DNA from 4 places in the Neorhizobium sp. NCHU2750 genome. Region 2 is predicted to be linked to each of the others. Evidence: riboswitches for the same ligand, from Rfam matches in the RefSeq annotation. Region 2 holds a riboswitch; each other region holds the start of a gene.
The links. A riboswitch is a leader RNA that binds a small molecule or an ion and turns the genes downstream of it on or off. The one in region 2 is predicted to bind cobalamin.
Positions count from the first base shown of each region.

Region 1: another riboswitch for cobalamin. It lies ahead of NCHU2750_RS05140 (ABC transporter substrate-binding protein); the one in region 2 lies ahead of bluB (5,6-dimethylbenzimidazole synthase).
Region 3: another riboswitch for cobalamin. It lies ahead of NCHU2750_RS18395 (DUF1636 family protein); the one in region 2 lies ahead of bluB (5,6-dimethylbenzimidazole synthase).
Region 4: another riboswitch for cobalamin. It lies ahead of NCHU2750_RS02375 (aromatic ring-hydroxylating oxygenase subunit alpha); the one in region 2 lies ahead of bluB (5,6-dimethylbenzimidazole synthase).

Region 1 covers NZ_CP030827.1:1,033,913-1,041,430, reverse strand. Annotated here, with positions in the region: gene NCHU2750_RS05165 (LPS-assembly protein LptD) at 1-722, shown strand, start outside; gene NCHU2750_RS05160 (SurA N-terminal domain-containing protein) at 905-1,846, shown strand; gene pdxA (4-hydroxythreonine-4-phosphate dehydrogenase PdxA) at 1,874-2,902, shown strand; gene rsmA (16S rRNA (adenine(1518)-N(6)/adenine(1519)-N(6))-dimethyltransferase RsmA) at 2,902-3,747, shown strand; gene zigA (zinc metallochaperone GTPase ZigA) at 3,778-4,983, opposite strand; cobalamin riboswitch at 5,124-5,332, shown strand; gene NCHU2750_RS05140 (ABC transporter substrate-binding protein) at 5,477-6,496, shown strand; gene NCHU2750_RS05135 (FecCD family ABC transporter permease) at 6,493-7,518, shown strand, end outside.
Region 2 covers NZ_CP030827.1:1,761,654-1,769,171, forward strand. Annotated here, with positions in the region: gene NCHU2750_RS08675 (pilus assembly protein TadG-related protein) at 1-817, opposite strand, end outside; gene NCHU2750_RS08680 (TadE family protein) at 814-1,233, opposite strand; gene NCHU2750_RS08685 (NAD+ synthase) at 1,447-3,120, shown strand; gene NCHU2750_RS08690 (NYN domain-containing protein) at 3,195-4,040, shown strand; gene NCHU2750_RS08695 (TolB family protein) at 4,037-4,873, shown strand; cobalamin riboswitch at 4,902-5,095, shown strand; gene bluB (5,6-dimethylbenzimidazole synthase) at 5,178-5,900, shown strand; gene NCHU2750_RS08705 (hypothetical protein) at 5,945-6,706, opposite strand; gene NCHU2750_RS08710 (NADP-dependent malic enzyme) at 6,798-7,518, opposite strand, start outside.
Region 3 covers NZ_CP030827.1:3,813,367-3,820,884, reverse strand. Annotated here, with positions in the region: gene cobN (cobaltochelatase subunit CobN) at 1-2,376, opposite strand, end outside; gene cobW (cobalamin biosynthesis protein CobW) at 2,423-3,472, opposite strand; gene NCHU2750_RS18395 (DUF1636 family protein) at 3,469-3,897, opposite strand; cobalamin riboswitch at 4,001-4,247, opposite strand; gene cobO (cob(I)yrinic acid a,c-diamide adenosyltransferase) at 4,517-5,086, shown strand; gene NCHU2750_RS18385 (cobyric acid synthase) at 5,090-6,547, shown strand; gene cbiB (adenosylcobinamide-phosphate synthase CbiB) at 6,531-7,496, opposite strand; gene cobD (threonine-phosphate decarboxylase CobD) at 7,516-7,518, shown strand, end outside.
Region 4 covers NZ_CP030827.1:496,203-503,720, forward strand. Annotated here, with positions in the region: gene NCHU2750_RS02355 (winged helix-turn-helix domain-containing protein) at 163-543, opposite strand; gene NCHU2750_RS02360 (FAD-binding oxidoreductase) at 559-2,025, opposite strand; gene NCHU2750_RS02365 (L-threonylcarbamoyladenylate synthase) at 2,018-3,031, opposite strand; gene NCHU2750_RS02370 (DUF6656 family protein) at 3,063-3,671, opposite strand; cobalamin riboswitch at 3,866-4,105, shown strand; gene NCHU2750_RS02375 (aromatic ring-hydroxylating oxygenase subunit alpha) at 4,204-5,448, shown strand; gene NCHU2750_RS02380 (BA14K family protein) at 5,533-5,970, shown strand; gene NCHU2750_RS02385 (BA14K family protein) at 6,152-6,631, shown strand; gene NCHU2750_RS02390 (transporter) at 6,711-7,518, opposite strand, start outside.

The DNA.
Region 1 (7,518 bases), 730 kb from region 2:
ACGCACAGAGCTTCGTGTTCGACGCCACCAATCTTTTCGAACGTGACAAATTCTCCGGTTACGACCGGATTGAAGGCGGCACGCGCGCCAATGTCGGCTTCCGCTATACCGGTTCGTTCGACAATGGCGTGGGCTTGCGCGGCATCTTCGGCCAATCCTATCAGATTGCGGGTCAGAACTCGTTCGCGACCGCCGATCTGGTCAATGCCGGCGCCAATTCAGGCCTGGAAGATAACGTGTCGGATTTCGTCGCGATGGCCGCGATCGATCTGCCGCAGGGCTTCAGCCTGTCGACCAACAGCCGCTTCGACAAGGATGATTTCGATGTCCGCCGCACCGATGTCGCCTTCGATTACAAGACCCCGCGGGTCAGCGGCAAGCTGATCTACACCAAGGTCGCAGCCCAGCCGGAATATGGCGACGATTCGTCGACGAATATTCTGGAAAATCAGATGAGCTTCCGGATCAACGAGAACTGGTCGATCGCCGGACGCGCCACCTGGGATATCGACGAGGGCAAGGTGATCCGCCAGGGCCTGGGCTTCAGCTATGCGGACGAATGCACGATCTTCACGATCGGCTACACGAGCAAGACCGACGATACGACCGATGCAAACGGCTGGAGCGTCGGCGCCCGCCTGAGCTTCAGGACGCTCGGCGACGTCAATATCGGCTCGACGTCCGGTTACGACAAGGACCAGAGGCAAACCTACCAGTATTGATCCCGGCTGGTATCGTCATTCTGGCCGGCGCAGATTGCCGGTCGGTACCGATCGCATAGATGTGACGATGCAGATGTCGCAGCGTCATGGTTTTGCCGCAACGATTGCGCATGCGGGCTGGCATATAGTAAGAGGCGGCCCACACGCCGCATAGGACGTCCGAGCGCAAGAGGAGTGGACTGATGTTTGAAGTAACCGGAACGCGCAGGCTGGCAATCGCCGCAGCCGCACTGGCGGCTTCGTTTGTCGTCAGCCCGATCGCTGCGACAGCGCAGACCACGAGCGACGTGGTTGCCGTCGTCAACCGCACGCCGATCACCAGCGCCGACGTGGCGCATCGCATGGCGTTTCTGCGCCTGCAGCGGCAGAAGCCGGATGCCAAGGTTGCCCGTGACCAGCTGGTCGACGAGATGCTGAAGCGTCAGGAAATCGCCCGCGTGAAAATGTCGGTCAGCACCGATGACGTCGACGCCTCGTTTGCCCGCTTTGCGGCGAGCAACAAGATGACGCCTGCTCAGATGACGCAGATCCTCGACAAGGCGGGCGTTACCGCCGAGCATTTCAAAGCCTTCATCGCCGTGCAGATGAGCTGGCCGCGACTTCTCAACGCCCGTTATGGCAGCGGCGGCAGCCGCATGTCGGACCAAGAACTGGTCACCCGGATGATGGAAAACAAGCAGAAGCCGGTTACGACCGAATATATGCTGAAGCAGATCATCTTCGTCGTGCCTGCCGCCAAGCGGAACGCCATCCTCAACAAGCGCAAGGCTGAGGCCGAGGCTTCGCGAGCACGTTTCCCGGGCTGCGACCAGGCCAAGGATTTTGCGGCCACCATGCTCGACGTCTCCGTGCGTGACCTCGGCCGTGTGATGACGCCGAACCTGCCGGACGACTGGAAGCCGCTGATCGAGAATGCCAAGAACGGCACGACGGCGACGAAGGTGACCGACCGCGGCGTGGAATTCCTTGCCGTCTGCAACCAGCGTCAGGTTTCCGACGACCTTGCTGCAGAAGCCGTCTTCCGCGAAGAAGACCTGACCAAGGCGGAAAAGTCGGGTGCCGATCCGAACAGCAAGAAATATCTCGATGATCTGCGCTCCAAGGCACAAATCGATCTGAAATAATGGGCTGACCGCCCTGCCGGAGTATTCATGGCGCCCGTTCGCCCGCTTGCGCTGACCCAGGGCGATCCCGCCGGGATCGGCCCCGACATTACCCTTTCTGCCTGGGCGGCAAGACGGGAAACCGGCCTGCCGCCTTTCCTGTTCATCGGCGATGCCGACGTGCTTGCAGCACGCGCTTCCCTTCTCGGGCTCGATGTGCCCGTTCGCGAGGCGACGCCGGAGAATGCCCTATCGATCTTCGAAGAGGCCGTGCCCGTATTTTCCGTGCCGGCCGGCATTGAGGTTGCCGCCGGAGAGCCGCATGTTGCGACGGCGGCCGGCACGATTTCGGCCATAGAGACGGCAGTCAGCCTCTGCTTTGCAGGCCGCGCTTCGGCCGTCGTCACCAATCCGATCGCCAAGTCGGTCCTCTATCAATCCGGCTTCCAGTTTCCCGGCCACACGGAATTTCTCGCCGATCTGGCGATGAAGGAGACGGGCCGTCACGTTCTGCCGGTGATGATGCTGGCCGGCCCGAAGCTGCGCGCCATTCCGGTGACGATCCATATACCGCTCAGCGCCGTTCCGGCCGCATTGACGGAAGAACTGATCCTTGAGACCTGCCGCGTGACCAACCACGACCTGAAGACCCGGTTCGGCCTCGAGCGGCCACGGATCGCCGTCGCCGGGCTCAACCCGCATGCGGGCGAAGACGGCGCGATCGGGCTTGAAGACCAGGACGTCATCCATCCGGCGATCGTCAAGCTGCGCGAGGAAGGCCTGCATGTCTTCGGCCCGCTGCCGGCCGATACGATGTTCCACGACGAGGCGCGGTCGCGCTATGACGTGGCCATCTGCATGTATCACGACCAGGCCCTGATCCCGGCCAAGGCGCTCGGCTTCGACACATCGGTGAATGTGACGCTCGGCCTGCCCTTCATCCGCACCTCGCCCGACCATGGCACCGCCTTCGGCATTGCCGGCCAGGGTATCGCGCGGGAGACGAGCCTCGTCGAGGCGTTGAAGCTGGCAGCCCAGCTTGCCACCAATACCCAGCCTGAAAGCGGAGCCGCCTGATGGCAACACTCGACGGCCTGCCACCACTGCGCGATGTCATCCAGCGCCATGGGCTCGATGCCAAAAAGGCGCTCGGGCAGAACTTTCTGTTTGATCTCAACCTCACCCAGAAGATTGCCCGTTCGGCCGGTTCGCTCAAAGGCGTCACCGTGTTCGAGGTCGGCCCCGGTCCCGGCGGCCTGACGCGGGCGATTCTGGCACTCGGTGCGAAAAAGGTGATTGCAGTCGAGCGTGATCCGCGTGCGCTTCCGGTGCTGGCGGAAGTCTCCGACTATTATCTGGGCAGGCTGGACGTCATCGAAGGCGATGCGCTGAAGACCGATTTCAAGGCGCTTGCAGCCGAGAGGGCGGAAGGCGGGCCGGTGAAGATCATCGCCAACCTGCCCTATAATGTCGGCACGCAATTGCTGATCAACTGGCTCCTGCCGGAAGACGGCGTCTGGCCGCCGTTCTGGGACAGCCTGACGCTGATGTTCCAGAAGGAAGTGGGCCTCAGGATCGTCGCCGACGAGGATGACGACCATTACGGCCGGCTCGGGGTGCTGGCCGGCTGGCGCACCGATGCGCATATGGTGTTCGACGTGCCGCCGCAGGCATTTTCTCCGCCGCCGAAGGTGACGTCCACCGTCGTTCATCTGACGCCGCGCACCAATCCCCTGCCCTGCGACGTTGCCAAGCTCGAACGCATCACCCATGCCGCCTTCGGCCAACGTCGCAAGATGCTGCGCCAGAGCCTGAAACCTGTCGGCGGAGAGGCACTGCTTACCAAGGCCGGCATCGACCCGCAGCGCCGAGCAGAGACGCTCTCGGTCGAAGAATTCGTGTCGCTCGCCAACGCGCTTTGAAGGCACGCTGGCGAGTTGAGCGGATCATCGCTACGAGGCCTGCCGATCCCAGTTGGCAAAGGGATCAGCCAGTTTCTTCCAGCTTTCCGGTGTGAACGCCGGCGCGTCGACGAGACATGCATCCAGTTCGGCGGTGATCTTTCGCTCGTCCATCGGATCGGCGCCGATGAAGACGATCTCCTGGCGCCGGTCACCCCAGACCGGGTGCAGATAGGGCTGCATCATTCGGCGGAAATCCGGGCTGTCTGGCCAGCGCTCCTTCGGCACGGCCGACCACCAGAGGCCCATCCGACCGGTGCGGACAAGCGCACCGGCCTGGCTGATCTCGCCGACGAAATTCGGCCGCGTCGCCAGCCAGAAGAAGCCTTTCGCCCGCACCACGCCCGGCCATGAGCGATCGATGAAGCGCTGGAAGAGTTCCGGCTCGAAAGGCTGTCTGGCGCGATAGACGAAGGAGCGGATGCCGTATTCCTCGGTTTCCGGAACATGATCCTTGAAGCCATGCAGTTCCTTGAACCAGAGCGGATGTTCCTGCGCCTTGTCGAAATCGAAGCGCCCCGTGCCGAGGATCTCCTTCAGCTCCACTTTGCCAAAATCGGTCTCGATCAGCCTGGCATCCGGATTGAGCGCGACGATGATTTTTCGCGCGGCGTCGCGTTCAGCCTCGGTTGCCGTGCCGATCTTGTTGAGGATCACCACATCGGCAAACTCGATCTGTTCGACGAGAAGATCGACGATGGTGCGGTTGTCGCCCTCGCCCGCCGTCTCGCCGCGATCGGCAAGGAAATCGCCGGAACCGTAATCCTTCAAAAGATTGGCGGCATCGACGACCGTCACCATCGTGTCGAGCCTTGCGACATCGGACAGGCTCATGCCGTTCTCGTCGCGGAAGTCGAAGGTGGCGGCAACCGGCAGCGGCTCGGCGATACCGGTCGATTCGATCAGCAGATAGTCGAACCTGCCCTGCTCCGCCAAGGCCCGAACCTCGGTCAACAGGTCATCGCGCAGCGTGCAACAGATGCAGCCATTGGTCATCTCCACCAATTGCTCCTCGGTACGGGAGAGGTTGGCACCGCCATCACGCACCAGCGCTGCATCGATATTGACCTCGCTCATGTCGTTGACGATCAGCGCCACCCGCAGCCCATCCCTATTGGCAAGGATATGGTTGAGCAGCGTCGTCTTGCCGGCGCCGAGAAAGCCGGAAAGCACGGTGACGGGGAGTCTCTCTTTCATAACAGATGTCCATTGCATTGCGCGTTACGTTATACTATTACGTCAGCACATGCACGGCGGGTCGTCAAGCCTCCTGCGGGAGTTTTGGTCCCCCTTCCTGCCGTGCAGTCAAGATCACTGGACAAGCACCAGACGGTCTCCTATCAAGGACACGCTACGGTTCTGCATTCGCAGATGAAAAGGGAATGCGGTGAGGTTTCGGGCTATCAGCCCCGACCAATTCCGCGACTGCCCTCGCAACTGTAAGCGGCGAGCCCTTCGTCACAGCCACTGGCCTCACCGGCCGGGAAGGAGACGACAGGGCGTATGAGCCGCAAGTCAGGAGACCTGCCGCAGCTTAGGCCAACCAGTACCGGACGAGGTGTTCCGGCAGGGAGAGACTTATGACGCAAGCGACGCCGTCGCCCGCCGTTTCCGATGCAATCCGCGGTCGCGGCACTGCAACGTCCTGCCTTTCATCCCGGCTTAGCCATTCACTCTTAAAGGACAGGACATGAAACTCGGCTTGATTGCCGCGCTCTTTGCGCTTTCCGCATCGGCTCTTCCCGCCACCGCCTTCGCAGGCTCGACCAGCTATCCGCTGACCATCGAGAATTGCGGCCAGAAGGTCACATTCGACAAGACACCTCGAAAGATCGTCTCGATCGGCCAGGGCATGACCGAAATCCTCTATTCGCTCGGGCTCGCCGACAAGGTCGCCGGCACCGCCGTCTGGGTCGGCCCGGTACTGCCGCAATATGCCGAGGCCAATGCGAAGATCAAACGGCTTGCCGACAACGATCCGAGCTTCGAGTCGGTCGTCGGGCTGGAGCCGGATCTGGTTGCCGCCGAATTCGAATGGCATGTCGGTCCGATGGGCTCGGTCGGCAAGCGCGAGCAGTTTTCCGATCTCGGTATCAACACCTATATCTCGCCGGCCGATTGCGTCGCCAAGACCAATACCGATGGCGGCGACGGGGTGCGCAAGGAACTCTTCACGATGGACCTGATCTATCGGGAGATCGATGAACTGGCCGAGATCTTCGACGTACAGGACCGCGGCGACAAGCTCACCGCCGATCTCAAGGCGCGCGAGGCGGCAGCGGTCGCCTCGATCAAGGGGGCCGAGGCGAAGAACCTGCCGATCGTCTTCTGGTTCTCCAGCAAGGAGACCAAGGGCGATGCCTTCATCGCCGGCAAGAACAGTGCGCCCGCCTATATCCTGAAGACGATCGGCGCGAAAAATGTCGTGTCGACCGAGGAGGAATGGCCACTGGTCGGCTGGGAGACGATCGCCGAGGCCAATCCGGCCGTCATCGTCATCGCCACGATGGACCGCCGCCGCTATGCCGCCGACGACCCAAAGGTGAAGATCGATTTCCTCGAACATGATCCGGTCGTCAGCCAGCTCGACGCGGTGAAGAACAGGCGCTTCGTGATGATGGACGCGCAGTCGATGAACCCGACGATCCGCACGATCGACGGCATCGAGACGCTGGCCCGCGGCATCAAGTCCTTCGGCCTGTCGCAGTGACGCCATCGCGGACCAGAGTCTGGGCTGCCGGCACTGCCGGCGCCCTCCTCGTCCTCATCGCTTTGCTCTTCGCCATGACGGCGGGGATTGCAATCGGCGAGATGGCGATCCCGATGAAGACGGCGGCTGCGGCCGTCACCAACAGGCTCGGCCTGACCGCAATCGCGGTGCCACGCATCCAGGAAGCGGTGATCTGGGATTACCGCCTGTCACGCTCGCTGCTTGCCGCCTTCTGCGGCGCGGCGCTGGCGCTGTCGGGTGCGATCCTGCAGTCGCTCTTACGCAACTCGCTGGCCGAACCCTATGTGCTCGGCGTTTCGGCCGGTGCCTCCACAGGCGCGGTTTCGGTCATGCTGCTGGGGCTTGGCGGCGGGGCGATCTCGCTTTCGGCCGGCGCTTTTGCCGGGGCGATCCTCGCCTTCGCCTTCGTCATCGTGCTGACGACCGGGCGACAGACGGCAGACCGCACCATTCTGGCGGGCGTCGCCGCCTCGCAGCTGTTCAATGCGCTCACCTCCTATATCGTCTCGACCTCGGCCAATGCCGAACAGGCGCGCAGCGTGATGTTCTGGCTGCTCGGCAGCTTTTCCGGCGTCCGCTGGCCCGACGTGGCGCTTGCCGCGATCGTCGTCGCCGTCGGGCTCGTCGTCTGCATCTGGCATTCGCGGGCGCTCGATGCCTTCACCTTCGGCGAGGATGCCGCCCGTTCGCTCGGCATCGCTGTCGGCCGGGTACGCGCCCTGCTGCTTCTCGTCACCGCGCTGATGACGGCCACCATGGTCAGCATGGTCGGTGCCATCGGCTTCGTCGGACTCGTCATTCCGCATGCAGCCCGCTTCGTCGTCGGGCCCGGCCATATGCGGCTGCTGCCCGCCTGCGCGCTGACCGGCGCACTGTTCATGGTGGTTGCCGATATCGTCTCGCGCATCATCATCGCGCCGCAGGTGCTGCCGATCGGTGTGGTCACAGCACTGGTCGGCGTGCCGTTCTTCTCCGTCATCCTCTACCGTGCAAGGAGACCC
Region 2 (7,518 bases):
TCTTTTCCAGCGTCTTGAGAATGGACGCCACCGCCGGCGTGACGCCTGTCGTCTGGCCGATCGCATTCAGCAAGGTGCCGTAGGAAATATCGGTGTTGAGCAGGTCGTTATAGGTGCCGGCCGTGAGGTTGAGCTTGATCGCCAGCTGGTCGAACACCTTGAGGAGATCCACATTGGCGTTGGCCAGCGACTGGTAGTCCATCACCGACAGCGAGATGTTGGTACCAAGCAGGCTGCCGAGCAATGCGTTGACGACGCCACCGTTGAGGCTTGCCAGCCGCGAGCCGACCGAGAACGAGGCCATCTTATCGATCGATGCCGTACCGGCGGCGCTCAGCGTCGGCGCCTTGGCGATGCTGCCGCCGAAGAACAGCCCGCCCTTCTGGTAGAGCGTTACCTTGACGGTGTCATAGGGGGCGACGCCTGTCTGGAAGCGCGAGGCCGCCGCAACCGAAGGATCTGCCTGATAATGCCCGTTGACCACTTCCGCATAGGCATCGAACTTGTCGAACACCGTGTCGGGGTTGAACGTCACGGAGGCACCCTTGTTCAGCAACACGCCGTTCTTCAGAACGGCGATATTCTTGCCGTTGATCGTCATGTAGTCGAGGACACCGGCCTCGGGACTGCTCGGCGTTGCAGCGGCCGAGATCGCCGAGAGGTCGGCCGTTGCCTGCAATTCGCGCTGCTGCAGCGTGAGGTAGCCGTAATCGACGCCGAGTGCCAGTGCACTGATCATCACCGGCAGCGCCAGCGCTGCGGTAATCGCGACATTACCGCCTTCGCTCGCGAACCATTTGCCGATCGGGCGCATCATATCCCTCCGACGCGGACGGTGGCGAACCGCTTTATCTGGCTGCTCGGCATGGCGTAGCTGAAGAGATTGAAGATCGGCAGGTTGCTCGCGTCATAGGTGACCGAGACCGTGAACTGGTTGGGATTGCCGGGATCGGCCTGCGCGACCGTCGTAAGCTTGGACTTGTCGAGAAAGGCGCTGTCTATGGTCGACTGGCTGACGAAGGCGGCGACAAGGCTCTTGCGCTCCGTATCGCTCATGCCGGCGACAGCGGTTCGGGCCGCGTCGGCCGCAAGCTGCTGGACCGAATGGGCCGCGGACAGATAGATGCCGTAGGCGATCATGCTGAGCAGGGCGAGAAAGAAGAGCGGCGAGACGATGGCGAACTCCACCGCTGCCGCACCTGATGTGTTGGTGATGTACCGCCGGATACGCATAGGCCTCCTCCGATCTTTTTTTCGGAGTATCGGCGCCATAAATTAAGGATCAGCTAAAATATGTAATGCGAATATATGCAAGTGGCTCATATTTTACCGACATGGGCTCATGGGTTCGATCCGTCGGAGCGAGCGCGACGCAGGAGAGGCACCTGAAAATTCGCATGCCAAGACCGTTGCGGCATCCGCCCCGTGGCATTAAATCTCCTCCCCATGACCCAGACCGATCTCAACACCTTGCGTATCGCCGTTGCCCAGCTCAACCCGACCCTTGGCGACGTTTCCGGTAACCTCGCTATGGCGCGCGAGGCCCGAAAGGATGCCGCCCGCGAGGGCGCCGACCTTTTGATGCTGACCGAGCTGTTCATCTCCGGCTATCCGCCGGAAGACCTCGTGCTGAAGCCATCCTTCCTCAAGGCCTGCCTTAAGGCGGTCGAGGCTCTGGCCGCGGACACGGCTGACGGTGGGCCGGGAGTTCTGGTCGGCTTCCCGCGCCAGGGCGAGACGGGCCGGCACAACGCCGTGGCGCTTCTGGATGCCGGCAAGATCATTGCCATCCGCGACAAGGTCGACCTGCCGAATTACGGCGAGTTCGACGAGAAGCGGGTCTTCACCGAAGGTTCGATTTCCGGTCCCTACAATTTCCGCGGTGTTCGGATCGGCATTCCGATCTGCGAGGAAATCTGGAACGACATGGGCGTCTGCGAGACGCTGGCCGAGGCTGGCGCCGAAATCCTGCTCGTGCCCAACGGTTCGCCCTATTACCGCGGCAAGCTCGATGTCCGCTATCAGGTGGCGCTGCGCCAGGTGATCGAGACGGGCCTGCCATTGTTGTTCGCCAACCAGCTCGGCGGCCAGGATGAACTGGTCTTCGACGGCGCAAGCTTCGCCTTCAACGCCGACAAGTCGCTGGCCTTCCAGCTGTCGCAGTTCGAGACCGCCTTCACCGTCACCGACTGGAGACGCGAGGAAGATGGCTGGCGCTGCCTGCCGGGCCCGATGGCCCATATTCCCGAAAAGGAAGAGGCCGATTACCACGCCTGCATGCTGGGCTTCCGTGACTATGTGAACAAGAACGGTTTCAAGTCCGTGGTGCTGGGCCTCTCCGGCGGTATTGATTCGGCCGTCTGCGCGGCAATCGCCGTCGATGCGCTGGGCGAGGAGAGGGTGCGCACCATCATGCTGCCCTACCGCTACACGTCGGAAGACTCGTTCAAGGATGCAGCCGATTGCGCAAAGGCGCTCGGCTGCCGTTACGACATCGTGCCGATCTCCGAGCCGGTCGAGGGCTTTCTTGCCTCCCTCTCTGACATGTTCGAGGGCACCGACCAGGGTATTACCGAGGAAAACCTGCAGAGCCGTACCCGCGGCACCATCCTGATGGCGATCTCCAACAAGTTCGGCTCGATGGTGGTGACGACCGGCAACAAGTCGGAAATGTCGGTCGGCTACGCAACGCTCTATGGCGACATGAACGGCGGCTTCAACCCGATCAAGGACCTCTACAAGATGCAGGTCTATGCGATCGCCGAATGGCGCAACGCGCATGTGCCGCCGGATGCGCTCGGCCCCTCCGGCGAGGTGATCCCGAAGAACATCATTTCCAAGGCGCCCTCTGCCGAACTCAGGCCCGACCAGAAGGACCAGGATTCGCTGCCTCCCTATCCGGTACTCGACGACATCCTCGAATGCCTCGTCGAACAGGAGATGGGAACCGAGGAGATCGTCGCCCGCGGCCATGACGCCGCAACCGTCCACCGCATCGAGCATCTTCTCTATCTCGCCGAATACAAGCGCCGTCAGTCGGCACCGGGCGTCAAGATCACCAAGAAGAATTTCGGCCGCGACCGCCGTTACCCGATCACCAACCGCTTCCGGGATCGTTAACCGCCCTGCCGGAAACACCTTCGCTTCGGCAAGGATTTGCTGTTTTCTGTAGTCTGGATGGGCTGGAGAATGTCATGGCGGGTTCTACAGGCAGGGTCGGCATATTCATCGACGCGGAAAATCTTCCGACGCGCGTCGCCGGGCGGGTCATGGAGATCGCGGCCGGTTTCGGCAGGATCGTCGAGCGGCGGGTCTATGGCGACTTCACCCGCGAACACCTGAAACCATGGGCGGAAGCCGCCACCCATCACGCGCTGAGCATCCAGACCGCTCAGGCGACGATCTCGGGCAAGAACAGCAGCGACATAATGTTGGCGATCGATGTGGCCGAACTCATGTGCCGCTCGGATATCGATGTCTTCTGCATCGTGACCTGCGACAGTGACTTCATCCACCTCGCCACCCGCCTGCGCATGCGCGGCCACAGGGCGATAGGCATAGGCGGCACGAAGGCGTCGCCGGCATTAAGGCTGGCATTCGACAAATTCTTCGAGGTCGAGCTTGCCCTCAAGGAAGCGGACCCGCCAAAGGCGGTGAAGAGCACGACACGGGCAAAGACGGCCAAGGCCGAGGAGCCGGCAAAGGTTGCCAAGACTGCCGAGAATACAAAGCCTGCCAAGCCGCTCGAGACAGGCAAGGTCGTCGCCCTAAAGCGCGCCGGTGATATTCGGCCCTATATTGTTCAAGCGCTGAATTCTATTGGGCGCGCGCCGCAGGATTGGGTGGAGGTCGGCCGGTTGTCGTCCGCGATCCGGCAGCTCAATCCCGAATTCAAGCCGAACAATTTCGGCTCGGCCAAGTTTAGTACCGTATTGAAGAATTGCGAATTTCTGGAAACACGCAAAGATGGGACGATAGGCATGCAGGTAAGGGTAAAGGACATCACAGCACCTCTGGTACAGGGTGGAGCTGGCGCGTGACGCTCCGCAGCTCGGTCGAGATCTACAATATCCGCACCCGGCAGAGCCGCATCGTCTGGCAGACGGAAGAGCTGTTCGAGGCACCCAACTGGTCGCCGGACGGACGCTACCTGATGCTCAATGCCGATGGTTTGATCTATCGCCTGTCTCCAGACGGTGATGGCGTGCCGGACCGCGTCGACACCGGCTTTGCCAACCGCTGCAACAACGACCACGGCATATCCCCCGACGGCACCCTGATCGCGATTTCCGACAAGGTCGAGTTCGGCAAATCGGCAATCTATATCCTGCCGGCCGAGGGCGGGATGCCGAAGCTGATCACCGAAAACCTGCCCTCCTACTGGCATGGCTGGTCTCCCGACGGACAGACGGTGACCTATTGCGGCATCCGTGATCAGGTCTTCGATATCTACACGATCGGCATCGATGGTGAGAACGAGACCCGCCTGACCTTCGGCGAGGGCCGCAATGACGGACCGGATTATTCACCGGACGGCAAGTGGATCTATTTCAACTCCAGCCGTACGGGCCGCATGCAGATCTGGCGCGTGCCGGCCGAAGGCGGCGAGGCGGAGCGCATCACCGACAGCGCCTATGGCGACTGGTTCCCGCATCCATCGCCCAAGGGCGACAAGATCGTCTTCGTCTCCTATGACGGCGATGTCTTCGATCATCCGCGCGACCTCGATGTCCGTGTAAGGCTGATGGACATGGATGGCGGCAATGTCGAGACCCTATTCGAGCTTTTCGGCGGGCAGGGCACGATGAACTCGCCGAACTGGTCACCGCACGGTGATGAATTCGCCTATGTCCGTTACTTCCCTGCGGCGTGATCGGTCTTGCCTCGAAGTCGCAGGCCCGGCATAACTCCTCCCGTCAGGTGCCCGCCATTGGCGGGAGAATCGGGAAGCCGGCGCAATTCCGGCACGTGCCCAACGCTGTGAGGCGGACGGTCATCGCATGAGGTAAACCTCAGCCACTGGGCGACTGTCCGGGAAGGCGGCGATGGCCGGATGAAGCCAAGTCAGAAGACCGGCCTGACAGGATGGACCGATCCGCGCGGACAGCGGACAGGTTGTAAGGTTCGTGTGGCGCCGCAGGCGTGACCGGAACCTCAGGCATTGTTGGGGAAAGACGATGCGACCTGAATTGATACCCGAACTGCGACTCCCGGCCCTGGATGAAAGCCCGGATACCGGTCTTGTGGCGGCCGGACCATTTTCCGAAGACGAACGCGCGGCCGTCTACCGCGCCATCGGGACGCGACGTGACGTGCGCGACCAGTTCCTCTCCGACCCTATACCCGATGACGTGTTGAGGCGCCTTCTCGACGCGGCCCATGCAGCGCCGTCGGTCGGCTTCATGCAGCCGTGGAATTTCATCCTCGTTCGCGACGAGAAAGTCAGGCATGCGGCCTGGCAGGCGTTCTCGAAAGCCAATGACGAGGCCGAGGCGATGTTCCCGCAGGACAAGCGCAGTACCTATCGAAGCCTCAAGCTTGAAGGCATTCGCAAGGCGCCGCTGTCGATCTGCGTCACCTGCGATCCCGATCGCGCAGGACCGGTCGTGCTCGGCCGCACCCACAATGCCCGCATGGACAGCTATTCGACCGTCTGCGCCATCCAGAACCTCTGGCTGGCAGCGCGTGCGGAAGGCATCGGTGTCGGCTGGGTCAGCATCTTTCGCGACGAGGACATGCACGCGATCCTCGGCATACCGGAGAAGATCGAGATCGTCGCCTGGCTTTGCCTTGGTTATGTCGACGCGCTTTATGAGGAACCGGAACTCGCGATCAAGGGCTGGCGCCAGCGCCTCCCGCTGAACGATCTTGTCTTCGAGGACGCCTGGGGCCGCAAATAGGCGCGTCCATCAGGACGCGCGCCTGATCCCCGTTCCTCGCTGTCCTATTGCTGTGGCTGCGGGCCGCTCGATTTCGGGTTGGCAAGATCGATCTTCTCGTCCGGGAAGAATTCCGGCCCGATCACCCGGACCTTTCTGTCGGGATCATAAGGACGGTCCGGCGGGAACTGGATCGGCGCTTCCTTCTGTGTCGTCACCGGCTGAGGACTTCCGAGATGGGTGATGCTGGAATTGGCCTTGTCGGCGGCCGGAGCGGGCATATGTGGTGCTGCCTCGTAAAGCCCGGCACCCGTCTGGTTCTCGTCGGGGCCGGGAAGCGCGATGCCGCGGATCCTGATGCGTTCCTTCTCATCGATCGCGGCCTGGGTATCGAGATCGGTCGGCGTGCAGTTGTTCTCGCGGATGGCAGACAGGATGGCCACGCGCTCTTCCGAAGGCTGCAGCAGCGAGCGGCTGTTGTTGCGTTGCTCGGCGAGCTTTTCCCGATCGCCTTCCAGCCGCTGCAGCTTGTCCTGCATGTCGTGGCACTGGTCGTCGCTATGGTTGTTGCCGCCGAGCGTGACGATGCTGCCGCCGCAGCCGCTCTGCCGCATGTCGATGCGCAAACGGCGGATATCGGAATTCATCGCGCTCAGATCCTGCGCGTAATTGCGGACATTCCGTGTCGTGCCGATGATCTGCGGCGTGCTGGCGAGCCGGCGATAGAGATTGGCGCAGGCCTCGACATCGCGCGCCAGCACCGCCTGCGGCAAGGCCATGCAGGCAATCATCATCGATACTGAAATTTTCGCCCTGGCGGAAATCATGTCTCACCTGTCGCATCGTCTTCGCGGCAGATCAACAGTCGCATGTCGAGCATGCGGCAGGCTTGCGCAAAAGCCTGCCGCAGCAGGTCTCTTACTTGGCCAGAACCGCCGGCTCCGGCTGTGCGGCTTCCGCCACCGCGAGAGCCGCCATGTTGACGACGCCGCGCGAGGTGACGGTGGCCGACAGGATATGCGCCGGCATCTTGGCACCGAGCAGGATCGGGCCGACATGCAGCGCGTCCATCATCATCCGCACTAGGCCGAGCGAGATGCTGGCGGCATCGAGGCTCGGGAAGACCAAGAGGTTGGCCTCGCCATGCAGCGTGCTGTCCGGCATGGCGCGCTTGCGCAGAATTTCGTTGAGCGCCGAGCCGCCCTGCATTTCGCCATCGACTTCGAGTTCCGGAGCCTTGTCGCGCACGATGTCGAGAGCGGCGCGCATCTTGCGGGCGCTTTCTGAATCGCGCGAGCCGAAATTCGAATGGCTGATCAGCGCAGCCTTCGGCTCGATACCGAAACGACGCACTTCCTGCGCTGCGAGAACCGTGATCTCGGCGATCTCTTCGGCCGTCGGGTTGTAGTTGACGAACGTGTCGGTGAAGAAGATCGCGCCGCGCTGCGAGATGATCAGGCTGAGCCCCGCAAAAGTGCAGGCGCCCGGACGCTGGCCGATGATCTGCTTGACGTCGCGCAGATGCCGGTCATAGCGCCCTTCGACGCCGCAGATCAGCGCATCGGCTTCGCCGCGGCGAACCGACAGGGCACCGATGACCGTGTTGTTGGTGCGCACGATCGTACGGGCCGCTTCCGGA
Region 3 (7,518 bases), 2.1 Mb from region 2:
GCCTGTGGCCGTATCCATGACCGGTCTTGCGCCCATCAGTGCCAGAACCTGCGCCACTTCCTCGCCACCGCTTCTCAGGCTGGCGCTGCCCCAGAGATCGAAGACGAGGCTTTTCGGCCAGTCACCGTGATCCTGCAGGTAGCGGCGCAGGATCTCGTCGGCAGCGCGTTTTCCAAGCTCGAAGGCGGTCGGGGTCGGCAGGGTGCGTGGATCGCTAGCATAAAGGTTGCGGCCGGTCGGCATGACATCGCGGCGACCACGTGCCGGCGCGCCGGACGGGCCGGGGCGGATGTGCTTGCCGTCGAGCGCATCGATCAGCGCCTGCCTTTCGGCCGCGGCGCTGGCGATCCGCAGCGGATCCCCGTCACCTTCGGCGACAGTGCCGAACACGTGCTGGCCATCCTTGATGGCGAAATCCTTGAGATCGCAGAGAAAGGCATCGATGCGGGCGAGTGCCGTATCCGGATCGTCGTTGCGGGATACGCCGGCATCGGTGGCGATCGTCGTGTCGCGGGCGGCCTCGACGATCAGCTTTGCCAGCCGGTCGCGGCGGCGACGGTCGAGGCCGTCGGCCTGGGCATATTCGTCGACCAGCAGTTCCAGTTTCTTCTCGTCGTTGGAAAGGCCGGCACCGGTGAGGACCGGCGGCAGATGGCCGATGGTTATGGCGGAAATCCGCCGTTTGGCCACCGCTGCCTCGCCGGGATTGGAGACGATGAAGGGATAGATGACCGGCAGGCTGCCGGTGATCAGTTCCGGGAAGCAATCTTTCGACAGGGCGACTGTCTTGCCCGGCAGCCATTCCAGCGTGCCGTGAGCTCCGACATGGACGATGGCATGGGTATCGAGCCGGTGGCGCATCCATTGACCAAAGGCTACGAGTGCATGGCGGGGCGGCAGGTCGGGGCTGTGGTAGTCGGCACGGCGGTCGGCATTGCGACCGCGATCCGGCGCCAGCGCCACGGTAATGTTGCCGAATTGCGCGGCGCGAAAACGCCAGGCACCGTCTTCTATGTCGCCATCATCCCGCGCTGAACCCCAGGCCGCCTCGGTGCCGGGGGCGGGAATGTATTCCTCGACCGGCAGAGCACCCGTCTGCCGGCCAAGACGGTCCAGCAGATCTTTCGGCGTCGCCGGCATATCCAAAACCGAATAGCCGGCCTGCGAGAGTTCGTGCAGCATGGACAGCACGCTTTGCGGTACGTCTAGCCCCACGGCGTAGCCGGTACGGCCCGGTGTGCTCGGATAGTCCGGCATCATGATGACGACCCGGCGTTCTGCCGGTGCCGCCATCTTCATCCGCAGGAAAGAGGCGATGCGATCCGCCACCTGCTCCACCCGGTCGGGTTCTGGTTGGTTGAAGAGGGCGGCGGAATTGTCGCCCTGCTTGAAAGAGATAGCGCCGGCGAGAATGCGGCCATCGAGTTCCGGCAGCACGACATGCATGGCGAGATCGGCCGGGTTCAAGCCGCGCCTTCCTTCGGCCCAGCCGTCCCGCCGCGTCGTGGCGACGACGATCTGGAAGACGGGAATGCCGGTGCGATCGAAAAGCGTGTCGCTATTGGCATCTGTACCGCTGGCGAAGGCGGTGGTGGTCAGGATCGCTGCGGCGCCGAGCCTTGCGATCGTTGCCTCGACAAAGGAGATTGCCTCCTGATCCTTCAGCCCGCTGACAAAGACCGGCACCGGCGCGAAGCCGCGTGCCCCAAGCGCTGCAAACAGGGCGTCGATCGGGGCGGCGTCGTTGGCAAGCAGCATGGAGCGATAGAACAGGATCGGCAGGCGCGGCGCTGCCGCCGCGAGGTCTGCCAGAAGCTCCTCTTCGTCGGCAATGCCGTGCCCCGGCTTGTAGAAGCCCGCCTTCGGCATCGGCAGTGCCGCGGGCAGCGTGCCCGTGCTGCCATCAGCCAGAGCCGAGAGCCGTCGGGCCAGAAGCCGCATATTGTCCGGCCCGCCCTCCCGGAAGCAGGCAAGGATGCCGGCCAGCGTCTCATCAGACATTGTCGACGCGCTGGCCAAGCGCTCATCGCGAATGCTGCATTCGCCCGGTAGAAGTGCGAGCGCTATCTTGCGGCGCCTTGCGAGGCGGGAAAGCTCGTCCACGCCATAGGCCCAGCGGTCGTAGCCGCCGAGAATGCGGACGAGGATGACCTTCGCATGGGATGCGGTCTTGTCCAGCCATAGATCGACGGACATGGGATGGTGCAGGTCGGAGAGATTGGTGAGCGCGAGGCTGCCTTCACCCCATCCCGCCGCAACGCCGTTCAGGTCGCTGCCGGAAAAGGACAGCACCACCACATCGGCCGGCGACTGATTGAGGTCTACCGGTTCGATCAGATCGTCGAGCGACGACGATGTGGTGGCGAGTATATGCATCCTCTTCCTTTGTCTGCCGCAATTCCGGAATTGCCTTGCGCGGGATTCAGGCCGCCAGCATCTTCTCGATTGCAGCGCGATCAATACCCTTTTCGCCGATCACGACGAGGCGGCTCTGGCGGATTTCGCCGGGCGCCCAGGCGCGGTCGAAATAATGGTTCACGCGCGATCCTACTGCCTGAACCTGCAGGCGCATCGGCTTGTTCGCGACGTCGATGAAGCCCTTTATGCGCAGCACGTTTTCCGCTTCCGCCGTGGCGGAGATACGCTCTGCCAGAGCTTCCGCGTCAGTCACGGCCGGAAGATCGATGACGAAGCTGTCGAATTCGTCGTGATCGTGGTCTTCCTCGTCGTCGTGATGGGTCTTGCGGTTTTCGATATCGTCCTCGACAGCAAGGCCAAGGCCAATCAGCACGCCCGGATCGACGGCGCCCTTGGCAGCCGGCACGATCTTCACCGCGCGCGGCAGATGCGCCTGGACACGGCCCTTGGCGGCAGCGAGCGACGCCTGATCGAGCAGGTCGGTCTTGGTCAGCACGATCATGTCGGCGCAGGCAACCTGATCCTCGAAGACTTCCTCGACCGGGTCGTCGTGGTCGATCGAGCCGTCTGCCTCGCGCTGGGCTTCGAGCGCCACATGGTCGTCGGCAACACGGCCTTCGGCCAGCGCCACGCCATCGACGACGGCAACGACGCCATCGACGGTGACGCGAGCCTTGACGGCCGGCCACTGGAAGGCCTGGACGAGCGGCTTGGGCAGAGCGAGGCCCGAGGTTTCGATCAGGATATGATCAACGCGCGGTTCGCGGGCGAGGATCTGGTCGATCGCGGGGACGAAATCGTCTGCGACCGTGCAGCAGATGCAGCCGTTTGCGAGCTCGATGATGTTATCGTCTGGGCAGCTTTCGATGCCGCAACCTTTGAGCACTTCGCCATCGATGCCGACATCGCCGAATTCGTTGACGATGATGGCCAGCCGCTTGCCGTCGAGCTTTTCGATCAGGTTGCGGATCAGCGTGGTCTTGCCGGCACCGAGAAAGCCGGTGACGACGGTGCAGGGTACGCGATCGAACTTGGGGGCGGAATTGACGCTCATGCAGGCATGTCCTCGTGATGATGGAAGGGGGGGATGCGGGCCGTCATGCCCTTGCCGCGCAGGCATGTCGGGCGGCTGCGAAGGGGAAGCAGGCCGCGTTCGTCGGCGGCCAGCATCATTGCGCCGGTGACGATGTCGTCGGCATTTTCGGTCGAGAGATGGCCGAACACATAGGACCAGCCGGAGCGGCGATTGAAGGCGGCGCTCGGCCCCTTGTCGCAATTGGAAAGGCAGGTGACGGGCTTTATCGCAAGCGGCTTGCCTTCGGCCGCCTCTCTCAATGCCTCTATCAGTGCGACACCGGGGCGGACCGTGCTGTTGGTTGACTCGCGGCAATTGGTGCAGACGAAGATCGTCACGTCGATCTCGCCGGCATTGCCGTCGTCGGCCAGACTTCCATCGTCTTTTTGCACTTCATCCGTCATCAGGCCGCAAACCGCCGGGTTTCTCAAAAAATCGGGGTGCGCGACAGGTGGCGGACCATCCTGCAGTGAAAACAAGGCCTTGCCCGGAGCACCCCGCCCGGAAAAGCATGAATGTGGAACGGCAGGTCTCCTGGCTCACGGGTCGTCGCCACCTGCCTGCCTTCCCAGATGGATCCGGTCCCTATCTCCTAGGTTGGATCTCTCCAGTGGCGTCTTTGGCAAGATGGCTCGCCGCCTACAGTTGCGGGGGCAGCCGCGGCATTGGATCCCAGCGAAGACGCCGAATCCGCACCGCATTCTCTCTTAGCCCTTGCCGTTGCCGGCAAGAGACCGTCGTAACCATCAAGTAAGCGCTCCCGCGGGGTGCTGTCAATGTCGCAGAAGCGATTGCCGAGGCAACGGATTTGCCTATAGTCGTCGCCGACGCACGAGGGTGGTTGCGGACACAAGGCGGCGTGGCGGGCTCTTCGCCAACCGCCCGGTTTTTCCGTAACGGATTTGAATGAGGGCCATATGCTGGATCAGGTTGCTTTTGCGGCCGCCGGTCAGGACCCAAGCAGGAGCTTGCAGCAGGTTGAAGGATATCGATCAGTCCACTGAGGAGCGCCATCGCGCCAAGATGGTCAACCGCAAAGCTGTTCAGGATGCGGAAGTGGCCGAGAAAACCGTCGAAAAAGGGCTTCTCATCGTCCATACCGGACCGGGCAAGGGCAAATCGACGGCGGCCTTCGGGCTGGCGCTGCGCATGCTCGGCAATAATCGCCGCGTCGGCATCGTACAGTTCATCAAGGGCGCCTGGTCGACCGGTGAACAGCCGGCGCTTGCGACATTCGGCGATCGTGTCGTCTGGCACACGATGGGCGAGGGGTTCACCTGGGAAACCCAGGATATCAAGCGGGACATTGCCGCTGCCGAGAGGGCATGGGCCAAGGCGCTCGACCTGATGGCCGACGACTCGATCGGTCTCGTCATTCTCGACGAACTCAATATCGCGCTGCGTTACGACTATCTCGATCTTGAGAGCGTCGTTGCTTCGCTCGCGACGCGGCGCCCCGACCTGCATGTGGTCGTGACCGGCCGCAATGCCAAGCCGGCGCTGATCGAGGCTGCCGATCTCGTCACCGAGATGACGCTGGTCAAGCACCATTTCAAGGCCGGGGTGAAGGCCCAGGCCGGTATCGAGTTCTGAACCATGGCTGCTCGCTCGCTGATGTTCCAGGGAACGGGTTCGGACGTGGGCAAGTCGCTGATCGTCGCCGGCCTGGCGCGCGCGTTTACGCTGCGCGGTCTCAAGGTTTTGCCGTTCAAGCCGCAGAACATGTCCAACAATGCTGCCGTGACGGCCGATGGTGGTGAGATCGGCCGGGCGCAGGCCTTGCAGGCGCGGGCGGCGGGTGTGCCGCTCAGCGTCCACATGAACCCGGTTCTGTTGAAGCCGCAAAGCGATATCGGCTCGCAGGTCGTGGTTCAGGGCCGGGTGGAAGGCAATGCGAAAGCGTCGGAATATCAGCAACTGAAGCCAAGATTGCTGTCGCGGGTAATGGAAAGCTACGAGATCCTGCGGGCAAAGGCCGATCTCGTTCTCGTTGAAGGTGCGGGCAGCGCGTCCGAGATCAATCTGCGCCAGAACGACATTGCCAATATGGGTTTTGCGCGTGCCGCCGACGTGCCGGTCATACTGATCGGCGATATCGATCGCGGCGGCGTCATTGCCAGTATCGCGGGGACGAAACTCGTGATCGATGCGGATGATGCGGCGATGATCCGTGGCTTCATCGTCAATCGGTTCCGCGGCGATCCGGCGCTGTTTGCCGAGGGGATGGATCTGATCTCGAGGTTTACCGGCTGGCAATCGGTCGGGCTTCTGCCGCATTTTGCCGATGCGGCTCTCCTGCCGGCGGAGGATGCCCTCGGTCTGAACCAGTCGTTTGCCCGCAAGCCGGATGCGAAAATCCGCATCGCGGTACCGATCCTGCCGCATATTTCCAATTTCGACGATCTCGATCCGCTGGAGGCCGAGCCGGAGGTGGAATTGATCCGCGTGCGTCGCGGGGAGGCCATTCCGGGCGATTGCGATCTTGTGCTTCTGGTTGGCTCGAAGGCGACGATTGCGGATCTTGCGGCGCTGCGCGAAGCCGGTTTCGATATCGACATTGCCGCCCATCACCGGCGCGGCGGAAAAATTCTCGGTCTTTGCGGCGGCTACCAGATGCTCGGCAGGCGTCTGTCCGATCCCGAGGGAACGGAAGGGCCACCCGGCGCGGTCGACGGCCTCGGCCTCATCGAAGTGGAGACGGTGCTTTCCGGTGCCAAGCGGCTGGAGGCGGTTTCCGGCACCAGTTTCGACGGGATTTCGTTTGCCGGCTATGAAATGCATATTGGACAGACGGCCGGTGTCGATTGCGTCCGGCCGTTTTCGGTGATCGGCGGGCAGGCGGAAGGCGCGCGTTCGACGGATGGCCGGGTCATGGGCACCTATGTGCATGGGCTGTTTGCAGACGACCGCCAACGCTCCGCCTGGCTTTCCCGGCTTGGCGGGTCGTCATCGGGCCTCGACTACGAGGCGAATGTGGATGCCATTCTCGATCGGCTCGCCGCGCACATGGAGCGGCATCTCGATCTCACCGGATTGCTCAGACTTGCCACATGACGATCGCCAGGAGGCCGAAGAGGCCGATCAGCAGCAGGTCGGCGATGCGGGCGATCCTCAGCGCGTCGTAAATATCCTCGTAGACCAGCTCGGTACGGCCGCCTTCGCCCATGTAGCCGGCCTCGATCATCGTCCCGCCATAGCTGCGCGGCCCAGCCAGCGCGATGCCGAGCGCGCCGGCCATGGCGGCTTCCGGCCATCCGGCATTGGGAGAGCGGTGGTTCTTTGCGTCGCGGCGGATCGCCTTGATGGCGTTGCCGGGCGATGCATCACGGACGAAGAGGGCGGCGATGACGAAGAGTGCTGCCGTCAGCCGCGAGGCAGGCAGATTTACGAGATCGTCGAAGCGCGCTGCCGCCCAGCCGAAGGCCTCATGGCGCGGCGAGCGGTGGCCGATCATGCTGTCGGCGGTGTTCGCCGCCTTATAGGCGGCACCGGCCGGGAGGCCGCCAATTCCCATCCAGAAGGCCGGCGCGACAACGCCATCGGAAAAGTTTTCCGCCAGGCTTTCGATCGCCGCGCGGCAGACCGCCGCCTCGTCAAGCTGTTCGACATCGCGGCCGACGATGCGGGAGACGGCCATTCGGCCGGCCGGCAGGCCGCGATGCTTGAGCGAGGAGGCAACCTCACGCACATGCCGCTCCAGGCTTTTCTGCGCCGGAAGGCTTGCGGCCACCAGCAAGAGCAGGATCGGTCCGAGCGGCAGGACGAGAAGAACCTTTTGCACCGCAAAGGCGATCAGGATGACGATGACAAGGATGACGGCCAGCGCCCTGATGCCCATATTCTTGCGGGTGGCGAAATCGTCGGCTTCCCGGTTCCATCGCCTGTCGAGGTCGGATATCAGCCGGCCGATCCAGGTCACGGGATGGCCGATCAACCTGAACAGCCAGTCCGGGTAGCCGGTAAAGCGCTCTACGATCAGCGCGAAGAATGCGAGAAGGAACATTTCAGTGGCAATCTCTGATATG
Region 4 (7,518 bases), 1.3 Mb from region 2:
ACCATCGCGGTTTCCGAAGGGTGAACGCCGGACCTCGTTCCGATGCGGAACAGGTTCGCGACGCCTAGCGCGCAATCACGCGGGCGGCCTGTGGATAACGGCATTATGGGATTTGGTGCGCCCGATGCGTCAGGCTGATGTCGGGCCGGGCGCAGAACGGCGTCAGCCGTCTTCCTTCTGGCCGAGCGGCTGGAAGGCGGGCTCGATATGGCCGGAAAGCCATTCGAGATCGTCATGGGCGGCCTTCAGCATGGCCTCTTCCATCCGCCGGTAGCGCGACAGCAGTTCCTTGCCGAATTCGGTCAGTTCCGCCCCGCCGCCGCTCTTGCCCCCGTGCCGCGTGGCAATCGAGGGCTCGGTAAACATCCGGTTGATCTCGTCGGCCAAGAGCCATGCCCGCCGGTAGGACATGCCGAAGGAAGCACCCGCCGAGCGGATCGATCCATGCTCGGCGATCTTTTCGAGAAGCTGGGCCTTGCCCGGTCCGAGCCGGGCACCGATGTCGAAATCGATACGAAATGTCGTGCGGCGGATGCGGCTCATCTTGGCCCTTGCCCCTCAGATCGTGCTGGGCATGGTGACGACCTTGCCGGGGTTCATGATGCCGGCCGGGTCGAAGGCCTTCTTGATCCGGTGCATCAGTTCCATCTCGATCGGCGGCCGGATACGGGCAAGCTCGTCCCGCTTCAACTGGCCGATACCATGTTCCGCAGAGATCGAGCCGCCGGCCGCAAGCACGATGCCGTGGACGATCGCGTTGATCTCCCGCCAGCGATCGATGAAGGCCTGCTTGTCGCCCGCCATGTCGGCCGAGATCGGCTGGGAAATGTTGTAGTGGATATTGCCGTCGCCCATATGGCCGAAGGCGCAGATACGCGCACCCGGAATGGCGGCAAGCACCGCCTTTTCCGCCTCCGCCATGAAGTGAGGTATCTTCGATACCGGCACGGAAACGTCGTGCTTGATCGAGCCGCCTTCCGGCTTCTGCGCGCCCGACATGCTCTCGCGCATCGTCCACAGTGCCGTCTGCTGGGTAACCGATGCGGCAATCACCGCATCGCGCACGAGACCTGCCTCAAAACCCTGTTCGAGCAACGCATGCACCATGACCTCCGCGGTCTGGGCCGAGTCCGAAGTGGAGATATCGATCAGCACATACCACGGATGCGGTTCCGACAGGGGATCGCGCACCCCGGCGATATGGCGCGAGGTGAACTCGATGCCGAGCCGCGGCATCAGTTCGAAACCGGTCAGCGCCGAGCCGCACAGCGTCGAGGCGCGGTCGAACAGTTTCAACGCATCTTCCGGCGAGGCGACGCCGGCAAGCGCCACCTGATGGCCGACCGGACGGGGAAAGAGCTTCAGAACCGCACCGGTAATCACCCCGAGCGTACCCTCCGCGCCGATGAACAGGTCGCGCAGGTCATAGCCGGTATTGTCCTTCTTCAGCCGTCTCAGCCCATCCCAGATCTCGCCGGTCGGCAAAACCACTTCCAGCCCGAGGCAGAGCTGGCGCATATTGCCATAGGCAAGCACCGCCGTGCCGCCGGCATTGGTGGAAAGGTTGCCGCCGATCCTGCACGAGCCTTCCGAGCCGAGCGATAGCGGAAACAGCCGGTTCACCTCTTCGGCCGCCTTCTGCACATCGGCAAGGATGGCGCCGCCATCGGCAACGAGAACGTTGGCGACCGGGTCGACATCGCGGATGCGGTTCATCCGGGCAAGCGACAGGATCACGTCCGCGCGGCCCGTGCGTGGCGTCTGCCCGCCGACAAGGCCGGTATTGCCGGTCTGCGGCACGATCGCCGTGCCGGTCTCGCTCGCAAGCTTGAGGATCTCGGAGACTTCCTGCGTCGAGCCCGGCTTGAGGAGGAGGGGCGTCGATCCTTTGTAGAGACCGCGGTCCTCGATCAGATGCGGAGCAAGATCGGCGGCCTCCGTCACCACATTCGCATCGCCCACGATTGTCGCAAAGCGGGTTATCAGGCCGGGAGCCATGGCGGTATCGTTGGTTGCATTATCCATTGTCCGTCTCCTCCTCATGGGACCCGTCTCTTGGCGCGGCGGCGCGTGCGAGCCTGTCGTTGATTGCCTCGCCGAGCCCCTCGTCGGGTATGGCACTGACGGCGATATGCGCAGCGCCGCTGGCATCGGCACGCTTCAGATAGTCGAAAAGGTTTGCTGCGGCCTCCGCAAGGTCGCCCGAAGACGAAAGGTCGAGAACGATTGCAGCATGCTCCATGCCCGTGATCGTCGCCCCGGCAAAGCGGATCAGAGCTTCTCCGGGTTCGATCGCAGTGGCATCCAGACGGACGGCCGCACCCGGCGCGTAATGCGAGGCAAGCATGCCCGGCGCCTCGATGATTGCCGCCGGCCCGGCACGCCTGGTGATGCCGCGACCGGCGGCCCTGGCGATCTCTTCCGCCGCAAGCCCGCCCGGCCGCAGAAGCAGGATCGTTCCGGTCTCCGGGTCGACGCGTACGATGGTCGATTCCACACCCACTTTCGACGCGCCGCCATCAAGGATGAGCGGGATCTTGCTCCCCAGATCGTCCATCACGTGACGTGCGCTGGTCGGGCTGACCTTGCCGGACGTGTTGGCGCTCGGGGCAGCGAGAGGCCGGTCGAAGGCGCGGATCAGCTCGTTGGCAAACCCTGCCGGGCAGCGCAGTCCGACCGTGTCGAGCCCGGCCGTCGCCAGCGAATGGATGATGCTGTCCGGCTTCAGCGGCAGGATGATCGTCAGCGGCCCCGGCCAGAAGGCTTCGGCGAGCTGCCGCGATACGGGATCGAACACGGCATAGCGCTCCGCCATGGCGATATCGCAGACATGGCTGATCAGCGGGTTGAAGCGCGGCCGCCCCTTGGTCTCGTAGATCCGCGAAATGGCATCCGCCCGTGTCGCGTCGGCGGCAAGCCCGTAGACAGTCTCGGTCGGGATGGCGACGGCAAGACCTTCGCCAAGCACGCGCACGCCCTCGCGGATCGCGCGCTGCGGCTCAACACCCGTCTCTATGATTTCGGCTTTCATCCTGCCGTCAATACAGCGGAGCGCGCCCGCTTCAAAGCCTTTTGATCATTTCGCGGATCGTCGCGTCGGGCGCGCCGAGCATCAGCACGTTGCGCATCGCCTCATGCGGGTCGTTGGTCTGGAACAACAGCCCGTTCTTGCGCCAGCTGCGGTCGATCTTGGCCTGTTCGCCGGCCTCGCCCTCGACAGCGACGGCGAAATACATCCGCGCGTTCTGCGGACTGATGCGGGCAAAAAAGGCTTCGTCCTCGCCGATCTCCGAGGAGAAATTGGCGATGTAGAACGACCATGTGACCATGGAATCGCGCGAGAAGAAGGTGCGCGCCGCCGTTACATGGCAATAGCCGAGATGCGGGCTGCCATCGAGCGTGCGGTGGAAGATGATCTTCGGAAGAAAGATCGAGCGGTGAAAGCTGTTGAGCCGACGGTGCGTCGTCTCGCCTGCTGCCTCGAGCTTCTTGCCGGTCTTTTCGGCAACTTCCTCATAGGTCAGATAGCGGCGTTCGCTTGGAACCCACATCGGCCGGATGCGGGAAATGCGGCCCGTCCGCAGAAACTCCGAATGGGAAGTCGCGGTATTCGGCGCGGTGACGAAAGGCCTCTGTCTGTTGACCTCGTAATACCGGATCGGTGCTGGCATCTTGGCGGCTCTTCCGATTGGATTTTGACGAATACTATTAGCGACACCTTAACAGTCTGTTTCTGACCGTGCCGGCATGCCACGGCCCGCCCCGGACAATCCTGGGGAACGCTTTCTGCCAAAGCCTGTTCCGTCGTCGCCAATGCAGTTGCCGATGTCGCAATGTCGTCTATGCGACAGGCCGGCGTCACGCTTAAATATGACAAAGCTCAAGGTGCCGCCTTGCTAGGGAAGGTGGAGAATTGGGAAGCCGGCGGGTCGACGAGATCTATCCGGCGCTGCCCCCGCAACGGTGGTGGAGTTGAAGGCATGGCGTGAGGGAAACCCTTAAAGCCACTGGGACAGAGCCGAACGGCCGACCGGGAAGGTGCCATGCAATCCCTCTTGAAGGGAAACTCCTCAGCCCGGAAACCAGCCTGAGCCATGATTGACGACCGGTCGCGGAGGGCGCACGGGACAGGAATTGGTTGCGTTTCAAAAATGCCGCCGGCTTGTCCATGCCCTGAAGCTTGCTTGAATTGCGAGGAAGCATATGGACATTCATAGTCAGGTTCTGCGACAGCTGAAGAACCGCCGCGAGGGTTTCAGCCTCGAACAGCCCTTCTACATCGACCCCGACTACTACAAGCTCGATCTGGAAATGATCTGGTATCGCGACTGGCTGTTCGTCGGCCACGATTGCGAGATCGACAAGGCGGGCAAGTATGTCACCCTGCAGATCGGTGACTATCCGGTCCTCGTCATCCGCACCCGCGAAGGCGATATCCGCGCCTATCACAACACCTGTCGCCATCGCGGCCACCGCGTCTGCACCAAGGATGCCGGTTCCGCCACCCGTCTCGTCTGTCCCTATCACCAATGGACCTACCAGCATGACGGATCGCTGATGTCGGCCCGCCACATGGGCGAGAATTTCGACAAGAAGCAGTATGGCCTGAAACCCGTCCATTGCCAGGTCGTGGGCGGCTACATCTTCGTTTGCCTTGCCCAGGAAGCCCCTGATTTCGCCCCGGTGCGGGCCACGATCGAGCCCTACATGGCGCCGCATCGCCTGATGGAGACGAAGGTCGCCGCCAAGAACACCATCATCGAGAAGGGCAACTGGAAGCTCGTCTGGGAAAACAACCGCGAGTGCTATCACTGCGCCGGCAATCACCCGGAACTCTGCCGCACCTATCCGGAAGCCCCGACCGCGACCGGTGTCCAGGGTGCCGGCGATGACCCCTTCATCTCCGAGCACTGGAGTCGCTGCGAACAGGCAGGCCTGCCGAGCACGTTCAACATGTCGCCGGACGGCCAGTTCCGCGTCGCCCGCATGCCGCTCGTCGAGGATGCCGAGAGCTACACGATGGACGGCCGACCCGCGGTCAAGCGCTCGCTCTCCGACGATGTGAAGATCTCGCATATCGGCACGATGCTGCTCTTCCATTACCCAACCACCTGGAACCACATGCTGGTCGACCACGCGATCTCCTTCCGCGTCATCCCGATCGGCCCGGAAGAGACTGCGGTCACCACCACCTGGCTGGTTCACAAGGATGCCGTCGAAGGTGTCGACTACGATGTCGAGCAGCTCACCCATGTCTGGAACATGACCAACGACCAGGACCGCGCGATCGTCGAGGAAAATGCCTTCGGCATCCGTTCGCCGGCCTATGAGCCTGGTCCCTATTCCGAGGCGCATGAAGGCGGCGTCATGCAGTTCGTCGAATGGTATTCGAACTTCATGATCGATCGCCTGCAGGGCAAGGACAGCACGCTTTACGCGGTGGCGTGACGACAAAAGAGACTCGTGTGTGGAACAAAATGGGGATGCTTCCCGTTGCAGATCGTTAGATTTGCAGAGTGAGGAAACATTCCCATGACCGCATTGCGCATGCGTCTCGCGACGGCTTTTACGGCTGTTGCCGTTCTTGCCACCAGTTTCGTTCCGGTTTTCGCCGCCCCGATGCGGCTTGACCTGGCTTCTCCGCCGGCGACGTCCGACGTGACCAAGGTTCAGTACCATGGCCATCACGGGCCGCCGCGGCACTATCGCGGTCACGATCGCCGCGGCTATTACAACGGCCATCGCGGTTACAGCTACCATCGTCCGGGCTACCGTTATCACAATGGTTACTGGTTCCCGCTGGCAGCCTTCGGTGCCGGTGCGATCATCGGCGGCGCCATTGCCAGCCAGCCGCGCGCCCATAGCAGCAACCACTATCAGTGGTGCGCCAGCCGCTATCGCACCTATCGCGCCTCCGATAACACCTATGTTTCAAGCCCGGGTGTACGCCGCACCTGCGTTTCTCCGTGAAGGTAACGCCGGTTTGATTGAGAGATGGCCCGCTCGCCCTGTCGAGCGGGCTTTCTCGTTCCCATGTTAATGAGCGGTTCAGGATGAAAATCCTAGCGTGCTGGGGTAACGGATCACTATCTTCAGGGTTGGATGTGCAACAGATGTGCACCACCCGCCAACAGAGGAATGGAGAGACAAAATGACTCTGTTCAGGAAACTGGCCGTCGCTGCGGTGTCGGCGTTGGTGCTTGCCGGTTCGATCGGATCGGCCGAGGCACTGCCGCTGCCTGCCGCACCGTCCGCACCCTTGGCTTCCGACGTCACCAACGTCCAGTATTATCGTCATGGTCCGCCGCGCGGCGGCTATTATGGCGGCGGCCCGCGCCGCGGCTGGTATGGCGGTTATCGGGGCTATCCCGGCTATCGCCATGGTTATCGCCGCTATAGCGATGGCTACTGGTATCCGCTGGCAGCTTTCGGTGCCGGTGCGATCATCGGGGGAGCCATTGCCGCGCCGCGTTACGTCGAGCCGGCCCCGGCACCCATCTATCACGGTGCCGGCCTCAATCCGCGTCACTACGAATGGTGCTCGTCCCGCTATCGGTCCTACGATTCCTATTCGAACACGTTCCAGCCGTTTAACGGCCCGCGCCAGACCTGCTATTCTCCCTATTTCTGAGATGAGCGCCTGATCATGGATAAAGGCCCATCCGGCAGTCCCGGATGGGCCTTTTTTGTATGCGTCCGGGCAAGCCGGGTCAGAAGATCCCGGTGCGTTTCAGCAGCCACCATGCGGCGATCACCGACAGCCCCATGATCCCGACCGCAAATGCCGTGCCATGCTCCAGATGGGCGAACGGCAGGCCTTCCGTGTTCATCCCGAAAAAGCCGGTGACCAGTGATGGCGGGAGCAGGAAGGCAGTCATGATCGACAGGATATAGAGGTGCCGGTTGGTTTCCGACGACTGTTTGGAATCGATTTCTTCATGCAGCAGCCGGGCCCGTTCCTGCAGCGCATAGACATCGTGATCCACCGCCTCCAGCCGGCCGATCAGCCGCGTCGCCGCATCGTCGAAACCGGGCGGCATGTCTTCCTCGTCGGCGGCATTGGCCCGCCGCATGAGCGTCAGCACGGTCCTGAGGTGCCGATGCAGACGAACCACCGTACGGCGCACCGGGGCCAATCGTCGGCGCTCGTCGCGCGTGGCGTTTTCGTAGACGAAGTCCTCGATCAGGTTCAGCTCTTCCGTCAGCTCCATGACGAGCGCGATCAGTGTCCGCTGGAATTCGGCCACCAGCGTTTCGAACACGTCGATCGGCTTGCGGAAGCGGGTGGCATTCTTGTCCATCGACGCCTTCAGCCGGTCGACGGAACGCAGTGGCTGCAGCCGCGTGGTGATGATGATCCGCTCCAGGACGAGAAAATGCAGCCAGCCAATATCATGCGTGTCGCTGTCGAACTCCTTCTGGAAATCGATCAGCGTGCCATAGACGAGCTGCTCGTCGAGAATGATCGCCGCATGGGTATCACGCGTTGTCAGTGCCGCGAGCGCCGGGGCGGTCATC